3 regions of the Janthinobacterium sp. SUN120 genome follow, and region 3 is predicted to be linked to each of the others. Evidence: predicted binding sites of a transcription regulator. Region 3 holds the regulator's gene; each other region holds the start of a gene.
The links. The regulator FNR, encoded in region 3, switches genes on or off when oxygen is low (the NO sensors DNR and NnrR bind a similar motif). The targets are predictions, from matches to a motif close to TTGATNNNNATCAA.
Positions count from the first base shown of each region.

Region 1: the regulator FNR is predicted to act here: its motif matches at 2,885-2,898, upstream of O0879_RS03730 (PAS domain-containing methyl-accepting chemotaxis protein).
Region 2: the regulator FNR is predicted to act here: its motif matches at 2,949-2,962, upstream of O0879_RS17625 (FeoA family protein).

Region 1 covers NZ_JAPUBW010000001.1:838,310-842,841, forward strand. The annotation lists gene O0879_RS03725 (protein-glutamate O-methyltransferase CheR) at 1-626, opposite strand, end outside; gene O0879_RS03730 (PAS domain-containing methyl-accepting chemotaxis protein) at 630-2,630, opposite strand; gene O0879_RS03735 (3-hydroxyacyl-CoA dehydrogenase NAD-binding domain-containing protein) at 3,258-4,532, shown strand, end outside.
Region 2 covers NZ_JAPUBW010000002.1:1,752,382-1,756,913, forward strand. The annotation lists gene O0879_RS17610 (hypothetical protein) at 1-126, opposite strand, end outside; gene O0879_RS17615 (hypothetical protein) at 191-472, opposite strand; gene O0879_RS17620 (ferrous iron transporter B) at 482-2,383, opposite strand; gene O0879_RS17625 (FeoA family protein) at 2,386-2,670, opposite strand; gene O0879_RS17630 ((2Fe-2S)-binding protein) at 3,083-3,298, shown strand; gene O0879_RS17635 (energy transducer TonB) at 3,316-4,017, shown strand; gene O0879_RS17640 (Fe2+-dependent dioxygenase) at 4,172-4,532, opposite strand, start outside.
Region 3 covers NZ_JAPUBW010000004.1:366,505-371,036, reverse strand. The annotation lists gene ccoP (cytochrome-c oxidase, cbb3-type subunit III) at 1-38, shown strand, start outside; gene ccoG (cytochrome c oxidase accessory protein CcoG) at 41-1,423, shown strand; gene O0879_RS22245 (FixH family protein) at 1,526-2,050, shown strand; gene fnr (fumarate/nitrate reduction transcriptional regulator Fnr) at 2,175-2,933, opposite strand; gene O0879_RS22235 (response regulator) at 3,183-4,532, shown strand, end outside.

The DNA.
Region 1 (4,532 bases), on a different contig from region 3:
GCCGGGCGCAGCGCTTCCAGCAGATTATGCTGGGCAAAGCTGACGTGCTGGCGCAATTCCTCGTTGACCTTGACGCCATACGGCGCGGGCGTGAAATATTTGCGCAGCAAGTCCGGGTGCGACAGGCGGATGCGCTCGACGGAGCGGCCGCTGTACTGGCCGGCCCGCGCCGCGCCCAGGATCTGCTGCGAAATGTCGCTGGCCAGGATCTGGTAGCGGAAGGCGGGCGCCTGCAGCTTGAATTGCTCGCACAGCATGGCGATCGAATACAGTTCTTCGCCGCTGGCGGCCGCCGCCGACCAGATGGCGAGGCAGCCTCCCGGATGCGCGCGCGCCCAGGCGGGCAGGTAGCGGTCGCGGAAGTAATCCCAGATGGATGGCGTGCGGAAGAACAGGGTGTCGTTGGTGGTCACCAGGTCGATGAAATGGGCCACTTCGTCGCGGTCGCTGGCCACGCGATCCAGGTACGCCTGGTAGCTGTGCAGGGACAGCGCCTGCAGCCGTGGCTGCAAGCGCCGTTCCAGCAAGACGCTCTTGCGCGCCGTCATGGCGATGCCCGTGTGCTGGCGCACCAGCGCGATCAGGGTCATCAGCACCTCGGGCGTCAAGGTGGCCGCGTGGCTCATGGCCTACACCACGAAGCCGGAGACAGTCTGGTTCAGGCTGCCTGCGCGCTCGTTCAAGCCATCCGTCGAGCGGGCGATGCTGTCGCAGTTGGCGGCCGACTTTTCCGTTTCCTCGGCAATGTACTGGATCGCCGTGGACACTTCGCGCGCCGTCAGCAGCTGCTCGTTGGCCGCCTTCGAGATATCCGAGATGGCCAGGGTGGTCTTCGCCACGCCCGAGACGATCTTGTCGAAGGCGTCGCTGGCCTGGCGGGAGATTTCGCTGCCCGTCGAGACGCGCTTGACGGATTCGTTGATCAGCTTGGAAATTTCCTTGGTCGCCTGCGAAGAGCGCTCGGCCAGCTTGCGCACCTCGTCGGCGACGACGGAAAAGCCCAGGCCGTGCTCGCCCGCGCGGGCCGCCTCGATGGCCGCATTGAAGGCCAGCATGTTGGTCTGGTTGGCGATTTCGCTGATCACCTTGACGATTTCGCCGATGTCTTCCGACGAGCGGTTGATCAAGTCCATCGCCTCGATCGACTTGGCGACGGCGCGCGCGCCCGCTTCCGCTTCCTGCTGCGTGGCTTTCGCCAGGTAATCGGCGTTCGAGGTGTTTTCCGCGATGGAATTGATGGAAAAGGTCAGGCCGTCGATGGAGGCGTTCATTTCTTCCACCGTGGCGCCCAGCGCCTGCGTGCCCACGGCCACGCCCGTGGCCCGTTCGGCGATCGCGTGCGAGGCGTCGGCAAAGCCGTTCGCCGCCGACACCACGTTGCCGATCACGCCGCGCAAGTCGATGATCATCTTGCTGATGCCGCCGGCCAGCAGGTCGATCGGCTCGTCGCCCTCGGGCACGATATTGCAGGTCAGGTCGCCTTGCGCCGCGCGCGCCACCGATTCGAGCAGGGCATTGACCTTGCGGCTGTCGTTGGCGGCCTTGGACTGGATGCTGTTTTCCAGGTTCACCTGTTCGCTGATGTCGATGGCGAACTTGACCACCTTATACGGCTTGCCGTTCAGGTCCAGGATGGGGTTGTAGGTGGCCTGTATCCACACCACCTTGCCATGGTTGCCCAGGCGCTTGTAGCGGCCCGCGTCGAATTCGCCGCGGTTGAGCTTTTGCCAGAATTTCTTGTACTCGGCGCTGCTCGCATACTCGGGCTCGCAGAACATGCGGTGGTGCTCGCCCTTGATATCGCTCAAGTCATAGTCCATGACGGCGAGGAAATTGTCGTTCGCGTCCAGCACATTGCCCTGCATGTCGAATTCGATCACGGCCTGCGCCTTGCCGATGGCGCTGACCTTGCCTTCGTATTCGGCATTTCGCTTTTTCAGGGCCGTGACGTCGCTGGCGAACTTGACCACCTTGAAGGGCCGGCCTTCCGTATCGAAAATGGGGTTGTACGAGGCGTTGAGCCAGATTTCGCGGCCGTCCTTGGTGAGGCGCTTGTATTCGCCCGCGTCGAACTGGCCTTGCCCCAGCTTGTGCCAGAACTGCGCATAGTCGTCGCTGTTGGCGTAGTCGGGCAGGCAAAACATGCGGTGATGCTTGCCCTTGATCTCGTCGAGCGTGTAGCCGACGGACTTGAGGAAATTGTCGTTGGCGTCGAGGATGGTGCCGTCGAGCCGGAATTCGATCACGGCCTGGGCCTTGCTGATGGCGTCGATCTTGCCTTCGTAATCGGCGTTGCGGCGCTTGGTGGCCGTGATGTCGGTGGCAAACTTGATGACTTTATACGGCTTGCCGTCCGCGTCGAGGATGGGGTTGTAGGATGCGTTGATCCACACTTCGCGCCCATCCTTGGCGCGGCGCTTGTATTCGCCATGGTCGAACTCGCCGCGTCCCAGCTTGGCCCAGAAGTTACTGTATTCATCCGTCTTGACATACTCGGGGTCGCAGAAGATGGCATGGTGCTTGCCTTGCACTTCCGCCAGGGTATAGCCGACGACGCGCAGGAAATTGTCGTTCGCATGCAGGATGGTGCCGTCGAGTTCGAATTCGATCACGGCCTGGACACGGTTCAATGCAGTATTTATCGCTTGTAAGTCCAGATCCTGGGAGTGGCTGACATGGCTGGCTGCGTCCATAGTATTTCCTTCGGGGTGAGAAGAGGAATGGGAACGATAATGCCGCTGCTATTACTTTTACTGCTATCCATAAAAGGCAGCAATGTTATTGCCGCGGTCGAAATCTGGTGATAATCGGTGAGAATGTGCGCGCAGAACGGCCGCCAGTGTTTTTCCTGCGGTATGCCTTATTGTAGATAAATTGTAGAGTATTGATTTGTATCAACAATTTTATTATTCCCCAGCATCTGGCGAAAAACAAGGGGCGGGAATAAATAATGTAAAAACTGTCGCAATTGGCCCATGCCGGCATATAACAAACGCATTTCCTTGCATAATAAAACGGCGTTATTATTATTGTGCTTTTATTATTTAAATGAATATCCAAGTGATAGCTTCTACTGAAACTTGCTGCATGCAGCAGAATCTTTCCGCAAATGATGTTGTACCATGGCGTACCATGCTGGCGCCTGCGCGCGCACGACAAAAATAATACGAGCGTTCTTTTATGCGGTATAGTGCAGCTTCATCCCTTGCAACCACCTCATCGCCAAGCAAAAACCTATAGACCAACAAGGAAGAGACATGAGTGCTGAATATCAAGTGAACGGCGCCGTTGCCGTCATTACCCTGGCCAACCCGCCCGTCAACGGCCTGGGCCTGGCGACGCGTACGGCCGCCGTGGCCGGCATCCGCCAGGCGCTGGCGGACGACGCCGTCAAAGCCATCGTCATCACGGGCGCCGGCAAGGCCTTTTCGGGCGGCGCCGATATCAAGGAATTCAATTCGCCCAAGGCGCTCACGGAACCAACGCTGCACACCTTGATCAACGTCGTCGAGCAATCGACCAAGCCTGTAGTGGCGGCCATCCACAGTGTCTGCATGGGCGGCGGCCTGGAGCTGGCGCTGGGCTGCAACTACCGCGTGGCAGCGCCTGGCGCGCAGATGGCCTTGCCTGAAGTTAAACTCGGCATCTTGCCGGGCGCGGGCGGCACGCAGCGCCTGCCGCGCGTGCTGGGCCTGGAAATGGCCTTGAACATGATCGTCTCGGGCACGCCCGTGGCGTCCGAAAAACTGGCCGGCACGGCCCTGTTCGACGAAGTCATCGCGCCCGGCGCGGACTTGCTGGCCGCCGCCGTGGCCTTCGCCACGAAAGTGGGCGACGTGCGCCCGCTGCCGAAAGTGCGCGAGCGCAAGGTCGATTACCCGAACCACGAAGCGTTCCTGCAATTTTCGCGCAATACCGTGAAAGCCATGTCCGGCCCGTTCCCCGCACCGCTGAAATGCGTCGATGCCGTGGCGGCCGCCGTGACGATGAAGTTCGACGAGGGCTTGAAGTACGAGCGCGAACTGTTCATGCAGCTGGTGCAGTCGCCGGAATCGAAAGCCCTGCGCCACGCCTTCTTTGCCGAGAGGATCGCCAGCAAGGTGCCCGACGTGCCGGCCGACACGCCCGTGCGCGCCATCGCCAGCGCGGCGATTGTCGGCGCCGGCACCATGGGCGGCGGCATCGCCATGAATTTCGCCAACGCGGGCATCCCCGTGACCTTGCTGGAAACGAAGCAGGAAGCGCTGGACAAGGGCCTGGCCACCATCCGCAAGAATTATGAAAACACGGTCAAGAAGGGCAAATTGACGCAGGACAAGGCCGAGCAGCGCATCGCCTTGGTCAGCGGCACGTTGGCGTATGCGGATATCGCGCAGGCGGACATCGTCATCGAAGCCGTCTTCGAAGAGCTGGGCGTGAAGGAAACCGTGTTCAGGCAGCTCGACGCCGTCATGAAGCCGGGCGCCATCCTCGCCTCGAACACCTCGACCCTGGACCTGGACAAGATCGCCGCGTTCACCCAGCGCCCGCAG
Region 2 (4,532 bases), on a different contig from region 3:
CAGCAAGGCAAACGGTCCGAGAAACAGGCCGATGCCGAACCACAGTCCCCCGTGGCGGCCGCGCCGGCTGGCCAGCAGCCAGGTGGCGACCGCAAACAAAAACATGAAGATCAACAGTATCGCCATTGCCACTCCTTGCCATACGGAAAGCCCAGTGTAGCCCACGGGCGCGCCCGTGGCTAGACGTACATCAGTCCTGGCGCTGCACCTGCATCAGGATCACGCGCTTGCTGCTGCCATCGGCTGGCGGCGTGCTTGACGGCGGCGGCGGGCTGTCGCACGAGCCGCAGGAACCGCAACCGCTACCGCAGCCCGGCGCCACCTTGAAGAAGGTCGACATCTTCGCCTCATCGAGGCCGCAGCGCACGAGGCCCCGCACGATGGCGCGGCGCACGCCCGCCGGCAGGTACTTGGTCGAAAAATGCAGCAGCGCGGCTGCGACGATCAGGGCGACGATGAGGGTTTGCCACATGGTTTTCTCCTAAGCGCCCAGCATCAGGGCGACACGGTACGTGATGAACGAGGCGGCATACGCCAGGGCAAACATGTAGCCGGCCATCAGCAGCGGATAGCGCCAGCCGCCCGTCTCGCGCTTGACCACGGAAAGCGTCGACAGGCACTGCGGCGCGAACACATACCAGGCCAGCAAGGACAGCGCGGTCGCCAGCGACCACGAATGGGCGATCAGCGGCTCCAGGGTGGTGGCCAGCGCATCGCCCGTCTGCGACAGCGCATACACGGTACCCAGGGCTCCGACGGCCACTTCGCGCGCCGCCATGCCCGGCACCAGCGCGATGCAGATCTGCCAGTTGAAGCCGATGGGCGCGAAGATCACTTCCAGGCCGCGGCCCAGGATGCCGGCCAGGCTGTAGTAGATCGGCGGATGGATGGCGTTATCCGGCGCGCCGGGGAAGGTGCTGAGGAACCACAGGATGATCATCAGGCTCAGGATGATGGTACCGACGCGCGTCAGGAAGATCTTCGCGCGCTCCCACAGGCTGACGGCCAGGTTGCGCAGGTGCGGCCAGTGATAGGCGGGCAATTCCAGCATCAGCGGCTGGTTGCCGCGCACGCCCATGCCGCGCTTCATGACCCAGGCCACGGCCATGGCCGAGATGATGCCGGCGAAGTACAGCACGAACAGTACTAGGCCTTGCAGGCTCAGATAGCCCCATACCTGGCGTTCCGGGATGAAGGCGGCGATGATCAGCGCATACACGGGCAGGCGCGCCGAGCACGTCATCAGCGGCGCGATCATGATGGTGACCAGGCGGTCGCGCGGATTCTGGATGGTGCGCGCCGCCATCACGCCGGGAATGGCGCAGGCAAAGCTCGACAGCAGCGGGATGAAGGCGCGGCCGGACAAGCCCACGCCGCCCATCAGGCGGTCCAGCAGGAAGGCGGCGCGCGGCAGGTAGCCGCAGTCTTCCAGGCTCAGGATGAAGAAGAACAGGATCAGGATCTGCGGCAGGAACACCAGCACGCTGCCGACGCCGCCGATGATGCCTTCCACCAGCAAGCTTTTCAGGTGACCGTCTGGCATGTTCGCCGTCAGCACGGCGCCCAGGTGGCCCACGCCATCGGTGATCATTTCCATCGGCGTGGCGGCCCAGGCAAACACGGCCTGGAAGATCAGGAACATCAGCACGGCCAGGATGATGGGACCGAACACGGGGTGCAGCACCACGTCGTCGATCTTTTCCGTCAGGTTGCCCTTGTCGCTCGTGTCATTGCTGACGGCGGACAGGATGCGGCGCACTTCGCGCTGGGTTTCTTCGACGGTGACGGCATCGATGGCCGCCAGCGGTTTCGCTTCCACTGCCGGCAGCGGCAGCATGGCGTCGATGGCGTTCAGCAAGGCTTTTTCGCCATCGTGCTGCACCGCCACGGTTTCCACCACGGGCATGCCCAGTTCCTGCGACAGTTTCACCGTGTCGATCAGCATGCCGCGCTTGCGCGCCACGTCCGTCATGTTCAGCGCCAGCAGCATGGGCAGGCCCAGGCGCTTGACTTCCAGCACCAGGCGCAGATTCAGGCGCAGGTTGGTGGCGTCGACGACGCAGATGATGGCGTCCGGACGCGGGTCGCCGCGGCGCAAGCCGCCCACCACGTCGCGCGTGATGGCTTCATCGGGCGTGGTGGCCGACAGGCTGTAGGCGCCCGGCAGGTCGAGCAGGCGCACGGGCTTGCCGGCTGGCGAGGTGAAATGGCCTTCCTTGCGCTCGATGGTCACGCCGGCGTAGTTCGCCACTTTCTGGCGCGCGCCCGTCAAACGGTTGAACAGGGCGGTCTTGCCGCAGTTCGGATTGCCCAGCAAGGCAATTTGTGGCTGATGCGGCGGCTTGTGCACGCCTGCATCCACGATAGTTTCGACAGCACCCATGGTCATTCCGGTTGAAGCAGCGGTTGAATCGTAATCAGCGCCGCTTCGAAGCGGCGCAGTGCGAACGTGGCATTGCCGACCTTGATGGCCAGCGGATCGCCGCCGGGAATGCCGCGCTTGAGCATGCGGATTCGTTCGCCGGGAACGAACCCCAGCTCCATCAGGCGGCGGGCCAGGTCGACGCCGTCCTCCGTCTGTCCTGCCGTGTGGGGCGTGATATGCAACACCGTGCCGCTCTGGCCGACTGCCAGCGCATCGAGCGTCATCATGGGTGGAACTAGAGTCATGAGCAAATTCCGTTCAAATTAAGAACACCTGATACCGGCGACGGCGCAAGGCGCCTTGCACCGGTTCCAGGTTTGTGACGTAAAACGCAACTGTTGCGCATTACCGACAAGCGGCCATTCAATCTGTCCAGACGGTGACCGTCCGAGACAATACCAGCATTATAAACATGAATGCGAATAGTTTTTATTTAGCCCGGAGAGCCGCCCCCATCAAGGGCTGCGTCATTCGGAAACATGGCCTGTGAAGCTGCGGCGCCAGGCCGCCAATTGCCGCACACTTGATCAAAATCACTTGCATTGTCCCCCGCTTTGCGCGACAATGAAACGTAATGATAATGATTCTCATTAAAACACTAGCAACAATGCTTTCCAGCACTAGTGTCTGTTCATCCTCCAGCCAGAAGGTGTATCAATGATTGTATGTGTCTGCAACAACATATCTGATCGTGAAATCCGTCAAGCCGTCGATCTTGGCCTGTCCAGCATGGCCGAACTGCGCCGCGACCTGGGCGTGGCCACCTGCTGCGGCAAATGCCACACCTGCGCGCGGGAAGTGCTGAACGATCACCTGAACGCCACCGCGGCGCTGCAAGAAACCGTATTGATGCGAGCTGTACTGACAAACTAAAGAAAGCGATGAACGCCATGACGATGATGCCCCCGCCCGTAACGGTGCAGGCCGTGCAGCAATTTGCCGACTTCGACAAGAAGCGCAACAAATTCGCGCCGCTGATGGCCATCGTCGTCCTGCACATCGCCGGCTTTTACGCCATCCAGAGCGGCCTGCTGAGCCGTGTGGTCACGGCGGCCATGCCGACCATTACCACCATCAGCATCATCGCCCCGCCGGCGCCGCCCAAGCCGCCGGCACCGTCCGTACCGAAAACCGTGGAATTGAGCGCCCCCGTGCCGCGCGCCGTGATCCCGCCGCTGCCGCTGATCGCCGTAGCGCCGAGCGAACCGACGATCACGCCGCCGCAGCCGACGCGCGCCGAAGCGGCACCGGTTGCCACCGCCGCGCCGACAGCGCCATCGACACCGTCGCCGACGCCACCGGCACCGTCGACGCCGCGCACCGTCAGCAGCGTCGAATACATCAAGGCGCCGCAACTGATCTACCCGAATCTGTCGCGCCGCCTGGGCGAAAGCGGCACCGTGGTGTTGCGCATCCTGATCAATGAAAAGGGCTTGCCCGAGCAAATCCTGATTCATAAATCGACCGGCTACGGCAACCTCGATGAAGCGGGCCGCCAAGCCGCCCAGCGCGCGCTGTTCAAGCCGATGATCGAGAACGGCAAGCCTGTTCCCGTGTACGTGTTAGTACCGCTGACCTTCCAACTGAGCTAGCCTTCCGGCGGCCCTTGCGCCGCTGCCAGCCCGCAAGCACCGCACCCTGTGCCCTGCTTGCTTTTTTGCGCCCTGTTTTCTGTACCAGTCAAGCAACTGCTTGTTTCAGTCTGCCAGCCTACATCCCCGGGCCAGGCAGACTTTTTTTTGCGCGCTACATCTCCGCCCACATCCTGAGCAGATTGTGATAATGCCCCGTCAAGCCCACCGTCGCCGGCGAATCGCCGTGTTCTCCGCGCACGCTCTGGATGTTTTGATCGAGCTCAAACAGCATGCTGCGCTTCCAATCCTCGCGCACCATGCTTTGCGTCCACAGGAAGGAGCAGATGCGCTCGCCGCTGGTGACGGGCAGCACCTGATGCACGCTGCTCGACGGATACACGATCACGTCGCCGGCCGGCAATTTCACTTCATGCGTGCCATACGCGTCGACCACCACCAGCTCGCCGCCTTCGTACTCGTCCGGCTCGCTCAAAAACACGGTCGACGAGACGTCGGCGCGCATCGATTGCATG
Region 3 (4,532 bases):
TCTGGAGCCTGTCGAATCCGCAGGCACCCGCAAAGTAAAAATGGAACCTCAAGTCATCAAGATGTATGCGGCCCGCGAGCAAATCTACCCTCGCGAGGCCAAAGGACGCTACGCTACCTGGCGATGGGTATGCGTATGGCTTACCCAGCTCGCGTTCTACGGCTTGCCGTGGTTGACCTGGAATGGCAGGCAAGCCCTGCTGTTCGATTTGACCACACGCAAGTTCTACATTTTCGGCGTCGTGCTGTGGCCCCAGGATTTCATCTATCTGGCGGCCCTGCTGATCATCTGTGCGTATTTGTTGTTCCTCGTCACGGCCATTGCCGGGCGGGTGTGGTGCGGGTTCTCTTGCCCGCAAACGGTATACACGGAAATTTTCCTGTGGGTCGAACGCCGCATCGAGGGCACGCGCAGCGCACGCATGGCCCTCGACAAGCAGGGCCCCTCCGTGCGCAAGGCGTTCAAGAAGACGGCCAAGCACCTGGTATGGGGCGCCATCGCCCTGTGGACGGGCTTTACCTTTGTCGGCTACTTCACGCCGATCAAGGAACTGGCGCAGTCGGTGACCACGCTCAATTTCGGTCCCTGGGAATGGTTCTGGGTCTTGTTCTACAGCCTGGCAACCTACGGCAACGCGGGCTGGCTGCGCGAGCAAGTGTGCAAATACATGTGCCCCTACGCGCGCTTCCAGAGCGCCATGTTCGACCAGGATACCCTGATCATCACCTACGATGCCAAGCGCGGCGAACCACGTGGCGCCATGAGCAAGAAGGCCGGCAACAACGACAAGCTGGGCGATTGCATCGACTGTACCCTGTGCGTGCAGGTGTGTCCGACCGGCATCGATATCCGTAACGGCCTGCAGTATGAATGCATCGGTTGCGCCGCTTGCGTCGATGCCTGCAACAGCGTGATGGACAAGGTCGACCGGCCACGGGGACTGGTACGCTACAGTACCGACCATGCGATGGAAAACAACTTCAATTCGAAGCAGATACGCCAGCGCGCCATGCGCCCGCGCGTCTTGATCTACACTTCCATCCTGGCCCTGATCATCATCGCCGTGTGTACTTCGCTGGCCCTGCGCACGCCCCTGAAAATGGACGTGATCCGCGACCGCGGTTCCATGGGACGCGAAGTGGAAGACGGCATGATCGAAAACGTCTACCGCCTGCAGATCATGAACACGTCGGAGCAAAGCCAGCATTTCAAAATCAGCGCTTCCGGCTTGCCGGGCCTGACCTTGCTGACGCGCGAAGAAGTGACCTTGCAGCCGACGGAAACGCTGGGTTGGCCGATCCGCCTGCGCGTGCCGCACGGCGTGGGAGAGAAGGGCTCGAACAAGATTGCGATCGAATTGCAATCGCTGGACGACCCATCGCTGCATGTGCGTGAAAGCGCGGTATTCATCGTGCCACGTTAACAAGGAAAGGCGGACGGGGACCGGGTGCCCTCGCCGCCGCCACGAAGTTGCAGGAAGGCCGGTCCCCATGCGGGGACTGGCTGATTACACAGGAGAAACACCATGTCCGACAGTCTGAAACTGCAAGCACCCGTTGCACCGTGGTACAAGCATCGCTGGCCATGGCTGCTGATGATCGGCCCCGGCCTGTCCGTGGTCGTCGGCAGCTTCATGGGCTATATCGCGTTTACGCAGCCCGATGCGCTGGTGGTGGGCGATTATTACAAGCAGGGCAAGGCGATCAACCAGGATTTGAAGCGCGACACGATCGCCAGCGACCTGGCGATGGATACGCGCCTGTCGTATGACGTGGCGCAAGCGCGCCTGACCGGTTCCGTGCACAGCTTCGGCAAGGCCTATCAGGCGCCTTTGCAGCTGCACCTGGCGCATGCGACCCTGCCGGAAAAGGATATCAAGGTGCTGGTGCAACCCGATGCGGCCGGCAATTTTTCCGTGGCGCTGCCGATGCTCGAGCGCAGCCGCTGGCAAGTGCTGGTGGAAAACGACAAACGCGAGTGGCGCCTGTCCGGCATCTGGACCTGGCCCCTGCAGCGCAGCATCGCGCTGCATGCGGATGAAGAGCTATAACGTACAGCGCTGGGAAAACCGTAGCGAGCGGCAGTGATTTGTGGTTGAGAAGCGCAGCTGTGCTATAGCACAGCGAGCATCGCAGGCCGCAAAGCGCGACGCGCAGCAGGTTTTGACGGTGCTGTTATTTGCAGGTGTCCGTGCCGGCCGTAATCGCCTTCAGTTTCGCCGGCTGCAGGATTTCAATTTCCCGGTTCGAGACGCGCAGCCAGCCTTCCTTCTTGAACTTCGACAGCAGGCGGCTGACGCTCTCGATGGTCAGGCCCAGGTAGTTGCCGATTTCCTCGCGCGACATGCGCAGCTGGAAATTGCTGCCCGAATAGCCGCGCGCTTCATAGCGCGACGCCAGGTTGACGATGAAGGCGGCAAAGCGCTGCGTCGCCTGCATATTGCCCAGCAACAGCATGACGCTTTGCTCGCGCGTGATTTCCTGGCTCATCATGCGGTGGAAATGGCGCAGCAGGGTCGGCATATTGCCCAGCAATTGTTCCAGGCTGGAAAACGGGATTTCACACACTTCGCTGTCTTCCAGCGCCACCGCATTACAGTGGTGGCGGTCGGCGCTGATGGCGTCCATGCCCAGCAGTTCGCCCGCCATCTGGAAGCCCGTCACCTGCTCTTCGCCGCCCGGATTGATCTGGTACGTCTTGAAATGCCCCAGGCGGATCGCATACAGGTTCTGGAACGAGTCGCCGATACGGAACAGCGAGGCGCCGCGCACAATCTTGCGGCGGCGGCCGATGATCTGGTCCAGCCTGTCCATGTCGCCCACATCGAGGCCCATCGGCAGGCACAATTGATGCATGCTGCAGGTCGAGCATCGCGCACGCAACGCCTCCACGTTCACGGTGGGCAAGGTTGGAGTGAGTAGCGCTTCAGTCATGTCGGTACCTTTTAGAAAATGCAACAACAAGTTTACTGCATACAGCCGCATACAGGGTTGCCGTATACCAATTTCACCGTAAATTCGGCGAATAAACGACGTCCAGCCTTTAATTATATGGCAACATCGTCAAAAGCCCGTACGGGGCGGGCAATTTGCGCGGCGGCGCTTGCCAAGCTGGGGCATTGATAGGAAAATTCCTGACAGCATTATCTGCCGCCTGTGCCGCCCGGTACTGAAAAGGAAATCATGAAGCCTCTCGGCATTAAAGCAAAAGTCGCGCTGGCCACCAGCCTGACCTCGATCGCCATGATCGCGCTGGTCACCATGATCCAGGTGCAGCACATGCGCGACGACTTCACCCGAGTACTGCTGAGCCAGCAATCGTCCCTGATCACCCGCACCGCTGCCGAGCTCGACGACAAGCTGGGCATGCTGCTGCAGATCGTCACCCTGACGGCCCGACAGCAGCCGCCGGAATTGATCGCCCGGCCCGCCCAATTGCGCGAATACTATTCGCGCCGCTCGATGCTGGTGCTGTTCGATGACGTGCTGGTGCTCGACGCGCATGGCGCCGTCGTGGCCGACATGCCGGAAGTGGCGGGGCGCGCCGGCATCAACGTCGCCGAGCGCGAGTATTTCCAGACCGTCCTGCGCACGCGCCAGCCCATGATCACCGAACCGATGCTGGGCAAGTCGAGCGGCATGCCCATCGTGCAGATGGTGGCGCCCGTGCTGGCCGCCGATGGCCAGGTGGCCGGCGTAGTGATCGGCGTGCTGCGCCTGTACAAGGACAATCTGCTGGGGCGCCTGCGCTCGGAAAAGATCGGCAAGAACGGCTATTACTTCATTCTCACGCGCGGCGCCGTGCCGCGCTACGTGCTGCACCCCGATACCAGCCGCTTGCTGCAACCGCGCAAGCCGAACGCCAACCTGACGACGACCCAGTTGCTGAAGGAAGATGGCGAAGGCAGCATGGTCAGCACCAACAGCCGCGGCATCACGGCCGTCAACAGCTTCAAGCGCCTGAAATCCGTGAACTGGCTGCTGGCCGCCTCGCTCCCCGTCGAGGATGCCTTCGAACCGTTCGATGGCGTGCTGTACCGATTGGTGCTGTGGAGCATCCTCGCCTCGCTGCTGGCCGCCTTTGTTCTGGGCTGGGTCACCGTGCGCCTGCTGTCGCCGCTGGTGCGCCTGCGCGACACCCTGCAAGCCCTGCGCACCAGCGGCAGCCGCTTCACGCCCGTGCCGGTGCAGCAGCGCGACGAGATCGGCGAACTGACGGAAGCGTTCAACGGCCTGATGAGCGAACGCGACCGCCTGCAGCAGGAACTCGAATCGCGCGCGGCGGAGCTGGAACAGGAACGCGACCGGGCCGAGGCGGCCAACCGCGCGAAGAGCGATTTCGTGGCCAACATGAGCCATGAAATCCGCACGCCCCTCAATGCCGTACTGGGCATGGTGTATTTGCTGGGCAATACCAGGCTCGACACGGAACAACGCAAGTATCTGACCATGGTCAGAGTGGCGGGCCAGTCGCTGCTGGGCATCCTCAATGACGTGCTCGACTATTCGAAGATCGAGGCGCGGCGCATGGAG